Regions from separate parts of the Micromonospora sp. NPDC047756 genome, predicted to be linked through region 3. Evidence: riboswitches for the same ligand, from Rfam matches in the RefSeq annotation. Region 3 holds a riboswitch; each other region holds the start of a gene.

Region 1 (3,903 bases), on a different contig from region 3:
CAGAACCTCGTGGGCGAATCGCCAGATTTCATCATCGATGTCCGCTGCGTCGTGCAGGGCGTCCGCCACCTGAATCAGCGCTTGTTCCCGGCCGGTGGCCCAGCACGGATCGTCCGGCATTCCGTGGGTGAGCGAGGCGATCTCGGTCCGGGTGAGTCCGGCGCGGTCGGCGAAAACCATCAGGTGGACGCCCCACTCGTACTCGCAGCGGCAGCGTGCGCAGGTGCGGAGGATGACGATTTCGCGCTCACGGAGTGTGAGGGATAGTTGCCGGCCGAGTTCGTATCGGCCCCAGTGGCTCATCGCGATGGTCATCGGCAAGTTCTTGGCGAACGTTCGGAACAGGCCGATCGGCGGCATGCTGGTCGGCATCATCGCGGCGAGTTGGGCCTCGACGTCCGCGGTGAAGGGTGATTCGAGCGCGGGTATGCGAGCCATAGCCACCTCCGAGGGCGATTCTGATTCAGAAGCACCATAGCGATTTGTTTTTCGAAGCGCCAGCGTGGTCGCGCCTTGGAACGACAGCGGGGCGAGCGAATGCGATCCCCAGCCCAGCGCGCTGACGACATGCCCGTGGTAGGTGCGTACCGCTGCGAACGACGCGTCGAGCGTCGCGCAGCCCGTACACCTCGTCCCCCGGCTCGAAGTCGGTCACCTCCGCGCCGACCGCCGCCACGACGCCGGCAAGGTCCAGGCCGAGCACCGCAGGCAGCTCGACACGCGCGTGCGCGGCCTTTCCAGCCTGGATCTTCGTGTCGAGAGGGTTGACCAGATCGACGGCGGGGCGGGTTCCTCGGACCGCGCCGGCGCCGCGACGGGCGCACCGCGCACGGGTCAGTCGTCTTCGGCACCGTCGAGCAGCGCCCGCCGCAACGCCAGCCGGTGCTCGCGGCGGATCTCCGCCTCCCGGTACCGTCGCCGGTCCCCGTCGGTCTCCGTCAGCAGCGGCGGCACCGTCCTCGGCTGGCCATCGTCGTCGATGGCGACCATGACCAGGTGGGCGGTGGCCACGTCGGTGGGCGGGACCGCCCGGTCCCACCGGTCGGCGGTCACCTTGACCGCCACCTCCATCGAGCTGCGACCGGCCCAGGTGATCCGCGCGTCGACGTGCACGACGTCGCCGACCCGCACCGCCCGCAGGAACGCGGTCTCGTCGATCGCGGCCGTGACCGCTGGCCCGTCGGAATGGCGGGCGGCGACCACCCCGGCCACCGAGTCGATGAGGTTGAGGATCCGGCCGCCGTGCACCGTACCCATCAGGTTCGTGTGGTGCTGGTCCATGATCTGCGACAGGGTCAGGTGCGACGCCGACGGTGCTCGGCCGGTGGTGGTGGTGGTGTCGTGCACAGCGGTAGTCCGTCCCTCGGGAAACCACACCCCCGGACCACGGACGCACACTGACGAGGACGCGCCCACGCAGAGAGCGCGACACGTCACCCGCTCAGCCCACCCGCGAGGCCGACGGCAGCGCACACGGTTGTGTACGCGGCACTGGCAGGTCTTCGGACTCGCGGGCCCGACCGGCTGCACGCCGGTCCCCTACTGGCCGTCGCTTCCCAGGCCACTGGCCCAGTGCTGATGACGGCGGTCGTTCCCACTCACCGCTGCGGGGCAGCCCCGGATTCCCACCGGGTTCCCTCTTACGACGCCCAGCCACCTCACGACCGGGCGAACCAGCGCCACCGGGAGCATAGCTGGCCAGGGGTGACGGCCCCTCCGCCCGGGAGGTGTTCGGCTTTAGCCATGTGAGGAAAAAGTTCGTCACCTCTTGTAAAAAGTCTCAGCCCAGTGAGGATATTCAGATGCGTCGTCACCCTCAGATTCCTGGGCGGGTGGTCTCGGGCCTCCTCGCGCTCCTCCTCGCCTCGGCTGTCGCTCTCCTCGCGTCCGCTCAGCCCGCCGCAGCTCACGGGACCCTCGCGATGTCCACGCCGGCGGGTGGCGCGACCGTGCGCGAGCCGTTGACCTCGGTGCAGCTGTTCTTCACCGAGAAGGCCGCTGCCAACGCGTTCTTCACGATCACCGCGCCGGGTGGCATCCGGGTCGACAATGGCTGGTCGTACGGGGAGCCGAAGCCGCTGGACAAGCCGGTGCGCGAGTACTTCCTGGTCAACGGTCAGTTCGAGCCACGCGAGTACACGACCGGGTTCCCCGCGACGGTGGCGGTCGCGCACCTGCCGGCCAAGGGCCAGTACTCGGTGAGCTACCTGTCGGTCGCCTCGGACGGCGACCCCGTACGCGGCACCTTGACCTTCCGCTACGACGGGCCGGCGACGGCGGCACCGAAGGGGTGGAGCCCGCCGTCGACCCAGCCGGATCCGGCGCTGTTGGCCACCGCCGAGCAACACGGGTCGTCCGGGCAGGCGTCGGCGGTGCCGACGGTCGCGGTCGAGACCGCCGTTCCGCCGTCCGCGGCAGCGGCCGCGCCGACCGGGTCGACGGACGAGAGCGGTCCGGGAGCAGTCGTCTGGGCCGGCCTGGCAACGGTGGCCACGGCAGCGGTGGCCGGATTCGTCGTCTGGCGTCGGCGGACGACCCCCGCCGGCCGACCCGCCGGCCGTGGCCGTACCTCGCCGACGACATCCGCTCGACGCGGCGCCGGCACCCGTCCCGGGACCAGGACCACCGGCGGCAAGGGCACCGGCAGCAAGACCGCCGGTAGCAAGACCGCCGTCAGCAAGACCGCCGTCAGCAAGGCCGCCGTCGCTAAGACCGACGGCGGAGCCGTCGCTGGCAGAACCGACGCGGGCAGAACCGTCGCGACGACCGGCAGCGCTACGCAGACCTCGGATGGTAAGCGGCGGCCCGGTGCCGTGCCGGCCGCGCGCAAGGAGACCGCGGTCGTCGTGGCTCGGACCGGCGTCTCGGTCGATCCAACTCCGACCGATGAGGACGCGAAAGCCCCCGCCACGACGGACAGTCGACCGCCCGTCGGCTCCGGGGCATCGGCTGAGCCGGATCTTGCCACGGCGACGCCCGGATCCCGGCTGAGCAACACCAGCCTGGCACTGTTCGTCGGTACCCTGGTGCTGGCGCTGCTCGGCGGGTTCGGATTGGCGCGCATCAGCGGCAACGAGGGCCCGGCCGCCAACACCGCCCGGCAGCCGGTCGGCGGTCCGCCCGCCTCCGGCCCGGCAGGGTCCGCGAACGACGGACACCAACACCCGGCGGGCACCGGACCGCACACGCACCGGGGTGACGGCGCGACCGGCGAGACACTCGCCACCGGGACGACCGTCAGCGCCGGCGGCTACACGCTGCAACCGCTGGAACGAACCCAACCCGCCGGGGTACGCGCCGACTACCGCTTCCGCATCGTCGGCACCGACCGGCAGCCGGCGACCCGCTTCGCGGTCGTCCACGACAAGCCGCTGCACATGATCGTCGTGGGCCGTGACCTGACCGGCTATCAGCACCTGCACCCGACGATGGCACCCGACGGCACCTGGAGCGTCCCCATGACGCTGGCCCGGCCCGGCGGCTACCGCGTCTACGCCGACTTCTCCGTCACCGCCGCCAACGGCACGCCGCTGCCGCTCGTGCTGGGCGTCGACCACACGGTGCCCGGCGCGCACACCCCGACCGCGCTGCCGCCGGCGCAGGCGAAGGCGACGGCTGGTCCGTACACGGTGTCGATGACCGGCACCCCGACGGTGGGGGTGACGGCACCGATCCACTTCCAGGTCGCCAGCGCCGACAGCGCAGCGCCCGCGCAGCTGGAGCGATACCTTGCCGCGTACGGGCACCTGGTGGTGGTTCGTGAGGGCGACCTCGGCTACGTGCACGTGCACCCCGAGCCGGAGCTGGTCGACGGGACGGTCAAGTTCTGGCTGACCGCGCCGAGTTCAGGCCGGTACCGGGCCTTCTTCGACTTCCAGGTCGCCGGCAAGGTGCACACCGGGG
Region 2 (3,903 bases), on a different contig from region 3:
CAGGCGAGCGCCTCCGCGTCGAGGGCCACGGACGCGAGAGCGACGGGTGCGACGGGTGCGACGGCGCTGACGGTGGCCTGCTGGATCCGCGTCGCGGGACGCGAGCGCAGGTAGTAGGTGGTCTTCAGCCCGGCCTTCCAGGCATAGAGGTACATCGAGGAGAGCTTGCCGATGGTCGGCGCGGCCAGGAACAGGTTCAGCGACTGGGACTGGTCGATGAACGGAGCACGGGCGGCGGCCAGGTCGATCAGCGCCCGCTGCGGCAGCTCCCACGCGGTGCGGAACAGCTCCCGTACGCCGACCGGCAGCTCGGCGATGTCCTGCACCGACCCCTCCGCCCGCTTGATGGCCGAACGGATCCGTTCGGTCCACAGACCGCGGGCCTTCAGCTCGCGTACCAGAGCGGTGTTGACCTGGAGGAACTCCCCCGACAGGGTCTCGCGCTTGAACAGGTTGGACACCTGCGGCTCGATGCACTCGTAGCACCCGGCGATCGAGGCGATGGTCGCCGTCGGCGCGACCGCCACCAGCAGCGAGTTGCGCAGCCCGTGCGCCGCGACCTCTTCCCGCAGGGCCGCCCAACGTGCCGTCTGCGTACCCTCGACACCCCACAGGTCGGGCTGGAGCTGGCCCCGCGCGGCCCGGGTCTGCGGGTACGCCGGGTGCGCGCCGAACTCGCGCGCCAGGTCGGCGGAGGTCTCCAGCGCGGTCAGGTACAGCTCCTCGCTGATCCGGGTGGACAGCTCGCGGGCGGCCGGCGAGTCGAACGGCAGCCGCAACGCGAAGAAGGCGTCCTGCAGGCCCATCAGCCCGAGCCCGACGGGCCGCCAGCGGGGGTTGCTCGCCGCCGCCTGCGCGGTCGGGTAGTAGTTGATGTCGATGACCCGGTCGAGGAAGGTCACCGCGGTCCGCACCGTCGCGCGCAGCCGCTCCCAGTCGATGCCGTCGGCGCTGAGGTGGGCGGCGAGGTTCACCGAGCCGAGGTTGCACACGGCGGTCTCGGCGTCACTGGACACCTCGACGATCTCGGTGCAGAGATTCGACAGGTGCACGACGTTGCCCGGCTCGGCGGTCTGGTTGCAGAGCCGGTTCGACGCGTCCTTGAAGGTCATCCACCCGTTGCCGGTCTGGGCGAGGGTCCGCATCATCTTCCCGTACAGCTCCCGCGCCGGGACCTGCCGCACGTAGCGGCCCTGCGCCTCGGCCTGCCGGTACGCGGCGTCGAACCGCTCCCCCCACAGGTCGGGCAGCTCGGGCACCTCGTGCGGGTCGAACAGCGACCACGGCTCGTCGGCCTCGACCCGACGCATGAACTCGTCCGGCACCCAGTTGGCCAGGTTCAGGTTGTGGGTGCGGCGGGCGTCCTCGCCGGTGTTGTCCCGCAGTTGCAGGAACTCCTCGATGTCCGGGTGCCACGGCTCCAGGTAGACGCAGGCAGCGCCCTTGCGTCGGCCACCCTGGTTGACCGCGGCGACGCTCGCGTCCAGCGTGCGCAGCCACGGCACGATCCCGTTGGACTGCCCGTTCGTGCCCCGGATCAGCGCGCCCCGGGAGCGGACCCGGGAGTACGCGATGCCGATGCCCCCGGCGAACTTGGACAGGTTGGCGACCTGGGCGTACCGGGCGTAGATCGAGTCCAGCTCGTCGAGCGGGGAGTCGACCAGGTAGCAGGAGGACATCTGGGTGTGCCGGGTGCCGGAGTTGAACAAGGTCGGTGAGCTGGGCAGGTAGGCCAGGCTGGACATCAGCCGGTAGAAGTCGACCGCCTCGCCCGCCGTCCGGGACAGGCCGCAGGCCACCCGCAGCAGCCAGTACTGCGGGGTTTCCAGCACCAGTCTGCTGGTGGGGTGGCGCAACAGATAGCGGTCGTACACCGTGCGCAGGCCGAAGTACTCGAACCGGCGGTCGCCGTCCGGGTCGATGGCGTCATCGAGCGTCGCGGCGTGTGCGGCGACGAAGACGGCGGTGTCGTCACCGATCAGGCCCTCGGCGTGGCCGACCCGGATCGCCGCGCTGAACGAGGTGATGCCCTGTCGACGCACCTCCTTGTCGACGTAGCCGGCCAGCAGCCGCGCGGCCAGACGCGAGTACTGCGGCTCCTCACCGATCATCTCGGCGGCGGTCTGGATGGACAGCCGGTCGAGTTCGGCAGTGGTCGCGCCGTCGTAGAGGCCGCTGATGGTGCGGGTAGCCACCCGCAACGGGTCGACGTCGGTCAGGTCGTCGGCCCACCGCTCGACCGCCCGGACGATTCTGTTCACGTCCACGGGTTCGGTGCCGCCGTCGCGCTTGCGGACCTGCATCGGCGTCCGCCGCACTGTCGCGTCGCCGCTGGCCGGGACTACCTCGGTGACTGTCACCACTCGCTCCTCGGAGTTCGAGACCTGGTGGCCCGGACGCGAGGAGACAGACACCGACGGACGCACGCCGGCAGCGGCGTGGGTCAGGTGGCGTCAGCCGTCCCACGCGGCCTCGGACCGCCGCCCACCCGGGTGCGGGTACGCGGCGCGCTGGCAGGTCTTCGGACTCGCGGGCACGACCGGGCTCGCCGGTCTCCTACTGGCCGTCGCTTCCCAGGCCGAATTGGTGGCCCAGTGCTCATGACGGCTGTCGTTCCCACTCACCGCTGCGGGACAGTCCCGGATTTCCACCGGGTTCCCTGTTGCCTCGACCGCACTGGATGAGCGGCCGAACCAGCTGCGCTCGACACCATATATAGGGACGCAGCCGTTGTCACACCCCACATGTCGGTCTCGGGCGTGTCGACGGCGATGCGGTGACCACCGTCACCAACCCCCGGGAGCACGCAGCAGCCGACCGACGCCGGGCACCGGAGACGGGGCTCCGCGCACGGGTGTCGACATTCGACAAAGATGTGACGTATCGGGGCCGTGGCACTGGAGGCCACGCCTATACGTCGCCGTCGATACGTTGCGGCGAGGTGGAACATCCAATCTCCGGGGTCCGCCGCGCGCGTCGAGTTGGCCTGCCAACCGGCATGATCGGCGTCAAGGCGGATCGGCGGGAGCGGGAAAACATCATATGTCTGCACGCCAGAGGTGATCGACAACGTTGACGCGCTGGAGCAGCCCTCCGTATACTCCCAGTGATCATCTGATCTTTAGCCTAGCTGGGCGAGGAGCGCATGCCGCAGATCACTGCCGTCACCGTCGAAGACGTCCGCTTCCCCACCTCCCTGACCGCTGACGGGTCAGACGCCATGAACAAGGACGGCGACTACTCGGCGGCCTACGTCGTCCTGCACACCGACGGCGTCGACGGCGTGGGCGCGCCACTCGCGGGACACGGCCTGACCTTCACCATCGGCCGAGGCAACGACATCGTCGCGGCGGCGGCAGTCCACCAGGCACAGCTCCTCGTCGGCCAGGACGTGGCAACGATGGCGGCGGACATGGGCGCGGTCTACCGCCTGCTCACCTCCGACTCGCAACTGCGGTGGCTCGGCCCCGAGAAGGGCGTCGTCCACCTGTCCCTCGCCGCCGTGCTGAACGCGTCATGGGACCTGGTCGCCCGGGTCGCCGACAAACCGCTGTGGCGGCTGCTCGTCGACATGACCCCCGAGCAACTCGTCGACATCGCGGACCTGCGCTACCTCTCCGACGCGCTGACCCGCGACGAGGCACTGGCCATCCTGCGGGCCAAGGAGAGCACGAAGGCCGCCCGCCTCGCCGAGCTCGACCGGACCGGCTACCCCGCCTACACCACCTCGGCGGGCTGGCTCGGCTACGGCGACGACAAGCTGCGCCGACTGTGCCAGGAGGCGGTCGACTCCGGCTACGGCTACGTCAAGCTCAAGGTGGGCGCCAACCTCGAGGACGACATCCGCCGATGCGCCATCGCGCGGGAGATCCTCGGGCCGGATCGCAACCTCATGATCGACGC
Region 3 (3,903 bases):
CCGCCACCCAGCAGGCCCGACTGAACCTTCCACCGCTGCCCACCACCACCATCGGATCGTTTCCCCAGACCACGGAGCTTCGCCAGGCCCGTGCGGCGCACCGGGCCGGTCGGCTCGATGACAGCGGCTATGCCGAGCGGATGCGCGCCGAAGTCGCCCACGTCATCGCCGTGCAGGAACGACTCGGACTGGACGTGCTGGTCCACGGCGAGCCGGAACGCAACGACATGGTGCAGTACTTCGGTGAACAGCTCGACGGGTTCGCCGCCACGGTCAACGGCTGGGTCCAGTCGTACGGCTCCCGGTGCGTACGCCCCCCGATCATCTACGGCGACGTCGCCCGGACCGGCCCGATGACAGTCGCCTGGTCCACCTACGCGCAGTCGCTGACGAACCGACCGGTCAAGGGCATGCTCACCGGACCGGTGACAATCCTGGCCTGGTCGTTCGTCCGCACCGACCAACCCGTTGCCGACACCGCCAACCAGGTCGCTCTCGCGCTCCGCGACGAGGCCCGCGACCTGGAGGCCGCCGGCATCCGCATCATCCAGGTCGACGAACCCGCCCTGCGGGAGACACTGCCGCTGCGCCGGGATGAGCAGCACGCCTACCTGGACTGGGCGGTCGGGGCGTTCCGGCTCGCCACCAGCGGAGTCGCCGACGCCACCCAGATCCACACCCACCTTTGCTACTCCGAGTTCGGCGAGGTCCTGCCCGCAATCGACGCCCTCGACGCCGACGTCACCAGCATCGAAGCGTCCCGGTCAAAGATGGAGATCCTCGACGATCTGCGCACCACCGGCTACGAACGGGGTGTCGGCCCTGGCGTGTACGACATCCACTCCCCCCGCGTACCAGAACAGGCCGAGGTCACCGACGCGCTACGCCGCGCCGTCGCCGCGGTGCCCGCCGAAAGGCTCTGGGTCAACCCCGACTGCGGCCTCAAGACCCGCGGCTACCCGGAGGTCGAACAAGCCCTGACCCGCCTCGTTGCTGGCGCCGCCGAGATCCGCAGCACGCTCACCTGAGCACACGGTGGGGCGGCGTGTCGCCGCCCCACCGTGGCTTACGACAATGCGCATCCGATGTCCGCGTCGGCCGCACGGGCTCGTCAACCTGCGCCGACGGAAACCTGCCGAGCGCGGGAATCCGGGCGGCCGGCGAGGATGGCGGCGAGGATCTCCGCGCCGTCGACGACCCTGGGGCCGGGGCGGTTGAAGTAGGCGGGCCCATCTACCACCCACACTTCGCCCCGACGAACCGCAGGCAGGTCAGCCCAGCCGGGTTGCCCGGCCGCCACGGACAGCTCGTCGACGGTCCGTTCGGGGGTGAACCCACACGGCCCGAACACCACCACGTCCGGGGCCAGGTCGGCAACCACCGACCACAGGTGTGGAGTGCTGTGCGCCCCTGGACCGAGCAGCAACGACCGGCCGCCCGCGGCGGCGATCTGCTCGGGCACCCAGTGCCCGCCAGGCATCAACGGGTCGAGCCACTCGACGAACAGCACCGTCGGCGCGCCGGACGACGGGCCGGGCAGCGCGGCGAGTCGACGCTCGGCGTCCGCCCGGATCTTCGCCGCCCTGCCGCGGTGCCGGTCAAGGAGGCCACGGCGTCGACCGTGTCCAGTATCCCGCCGATGGTCCTCGCCTCCAGGGACACCACCCTGGTATCGAGATCGATCAGCCGAACCGCGTCGTTGACCCGCGCATAGGAGACCGCACACACGTCGCACAGGTCCTGGGTCAGGATCAGATCCGGCTTCACGTCCTCCAGCATCGTGACGTCGAGCTGGTACAACGACGACCCCCGGTGCGGGTCGCCGGCGATCGCCGCCGAGATCTCCCGGCTCGTCAACTCCTCGGGCAGAGACGTCCCCGTCACCACCGGGACATCGGCCAGGTCTCCCGGCGGCCAGTCACACTCGTGCGTGCGGCCGACCAGATGCCCGGTCAGGCCGAGCATGGCCACGATGTCCGTGGCCGCCGACAGCAGTGAGACGATGCGCACACCCGCCTGCCTACCAGGCATGACCGCGCCACGTCCACCTCGCGAGCCGGACCACGGAGGCGGTCACCGCCTCTCGCTACGACCCGAGCGCGAGGCGTACCCCGAGCGCGACGAACGCGGCTGCGCAGATCCGGTTGATGCGCCGCGACCAGCGACCGTCAGTCATGCGACTGCCGAGTCGCCCGGCACCGGCGCCCAGGGCGATGTCGACGGCGAGTTGCACCACGACGAAGACCGCACCGAGAAGCACCAGTTGGGCGGTGGCATTGCCCCGTGCCGGGTCGACGAACTGAGGCAGGAACGCCACGCTGAACAGGATCATCTTGGGATTGAGGAGCTTGGTCACCAGTCCGCGCAGGAAGGCCCGCCCAGAGCTGCCACCCCGCTCCAGCTTCTCGGTAGGCGCGGCGCCGGCGCCGCGCAGGGCCCGCACCCCGAGCACGATCAGGTACGCCGCACCGACCCAGCGGATCACGTCGAACAGCACCGGCGAGGCGGAGATCACCGTGGCGAGTCCGCAGACGACCGCCGCGATGTGCACCACCTCCCCGGTGGCGACGCCGAGCGCGGCCACCACCCCGGCGCGGGTGCCGTAACGGGCGGCGTTGGCCAGCACGAACATCATGTCCGGACCGGGCGTGACCATGAGGACGACGATCGCGGCGAGGTAGCCGACCAGCGTTGCAACGGAGAGTCCGAGCACGATTCAGCCCTCCTCGGCGCCGTCGAGCAGCGCTCGCCGTAGCGCCAACCGGTGCTCGCGGCGGATCTCCGCTTCGCGGTACCGCCGCCGGTCCCCGTCGGTCTCCGTCAACAGCGGCGGCACCGTCCTCGGCTGGCCATCGTCGTCGATGGCGACCATGACCAGGTGGGCGGTGGCCACGTCGGTGGGCGGAACCGCCCGGTCCCACCGGTCGGCGGTCACCTTGACCGCCACCTCCATCGAGCTGCGACCGGCCCAGGTGATCCGCGCGTCGACGTGCACGACGTCGCCGACCCGCACCGCCCGCAGGAACGCGGTCTCGTCGATCGCGGCGGTCACCGCCGGCCCGTCGGAATGGCGGGCGGCGACCACCCCGGCCACCGAGTCGATGAGGTTGAGGATCCGGCCGCCGTGCACCGTACCCATCAGGTTCGTGTGGTGCTGGTCCATGATCTGCGACAGGGTCAGGTGCGACGCCGATGGCGCTCGGCCGGCGATCGTGGTGGTGTCGTGCACAGCGGTAGGTCCGTCCCTCGGGAAACCACACCCCCGGACCACGGACGCACACTGACGAGGACGCGCCCACGCAGAGAGCGCGACACGTCACCCGCTCAGCCCACCCGCGAGGCCGACGGCAGCGCACACGGTTGTGTACGCAGCACTGGCAGGTCTTCGGACTCGCGGGCCCGACCGGCTGCACGCCGGTCCCCTACTGGCCGTCGCTTCCCAGGCCACTGGCCCAGTGCTGATGACGGCGGTCGTTCCCACTCACCGCTGCGGGGCAGCCCCGGATTCCCACCGGGTTCCCTCTTACGACGCCCAGCCACCTCGTGACCGAGCGAACCAGCGCCGCCCGAAGCATAGCTCGCGCGGATGACCTGCTCAGATGCCGGGACTCCCGGGCATCAACGGATTGAACCGCTCGACGATCAACCTGGGAGGGTAGGAGGTCTAGCCCATCCGCGCGAGCCGGACACCCTGTCCGCCTGCCGCAGGCTTATACGAACAACACTCATACCTCCCCGCAAGCATCTCCCGATCGTGGAGGTCCCATGGCGACGAGGACGATGACAGAACCGGGACGGGGCACCCTCTCGTCCTGGGCCGTCGGGCAGCGGAAGCTACGGCCACAACGGTTCACCCCGGCCGCGGATGGACTGCGGTTCGCGTTCTACGGACGGATGTCCACC

Evidence for each region. A riboswitch is a leader RNA that binds a small molecule or an ion and turns the genes downstream of it on or off. The one in region 3 is predicted to bind cobalamin.
Region 1: another riboswitch for cobalamin. It lies ahead of ACZ6NZ_RS07625 (acyl-CoA thioesterase); the one in region 3 lies ahead of ACZ6NZ_RS32150 (acyl-CoA thioesterase).
Region 2: another riboswitch for cobalamin. It lies ahead of ACZ6NZ_RS24555 (ribonucleoside-diphosphate reductase subunit alpha); the one in region 3 lies ahead of ACZ6NZ_RS32150 (acyl-CoA thioesterase).

The regions. Positions count from the first base shown of each region.
Region 1 is NZ_JBVJGQ010000002.1:560,082-563,984, reverse strand. It holds gene ACZ6NZ_RS07635 (carboxymuconolactone decarboxylase family protein) at 1-438, opposite strand, end outside; gene ACZ6NZ_RS07630 (alcohol dehydrogenase catalytic domain-containing protein) at 464-772, opposite strand; gene ACZ6NZ_RS07625 (acyl-CoA thioesterase) at 835-1,281, opposite strand; cobalamin riboswitch at 1,477-1,693, opposite strand; gene ACZ6NZ_RS07620 (copper resistance CopC family protein) at 1,803-3,903, shown strand, end outside.
Region 2 is NZ_JBVJGQ010000007.1:307,382-311,284, reverse strand. It holds gene ACZ6NZ_RS24555 (ribonucleoside-diphosphate reductase subunit alpha) at 1-2,303, opposite strand, end outside; cobalamin riboswitch at 2,496-2,713, opposite strand; gene ACZ6NZ_RS24550 (enolase C-terminal domain-like protein) at 3,146-3,903, shown strand, end outside.
Region 3 is NZ_JBVJGQ010000014.1:97-3,999, reverse strand. It holds gene metE (5-methyltetrahydropteroyltriglutamate--homocysteine S-methyltransferase) at 1-1,028, shown strand, start outside; gene ACZ6NZ_RS32165 (TroA family protein) at 1,112-1,510, opposite strand; gene ACZ6NZ_RS32160 (TroA family protein) at 1,480-2,010, opposite strand; gene ACZ6NZ_RS32155 (LysE family translocator) at 2,087-2,713, opposite strand; gene ACZ6NZ_RS32150 (acyl-CoA thioesterase) at 2,717-3,163, opposite strand; cobalamin riboswitch at 3,360-3,576, opposite strand; partial or broken gene ACZ6NZ_RS32145 (hypothetical protein) at 3,781-3,903, shown strand, end outside.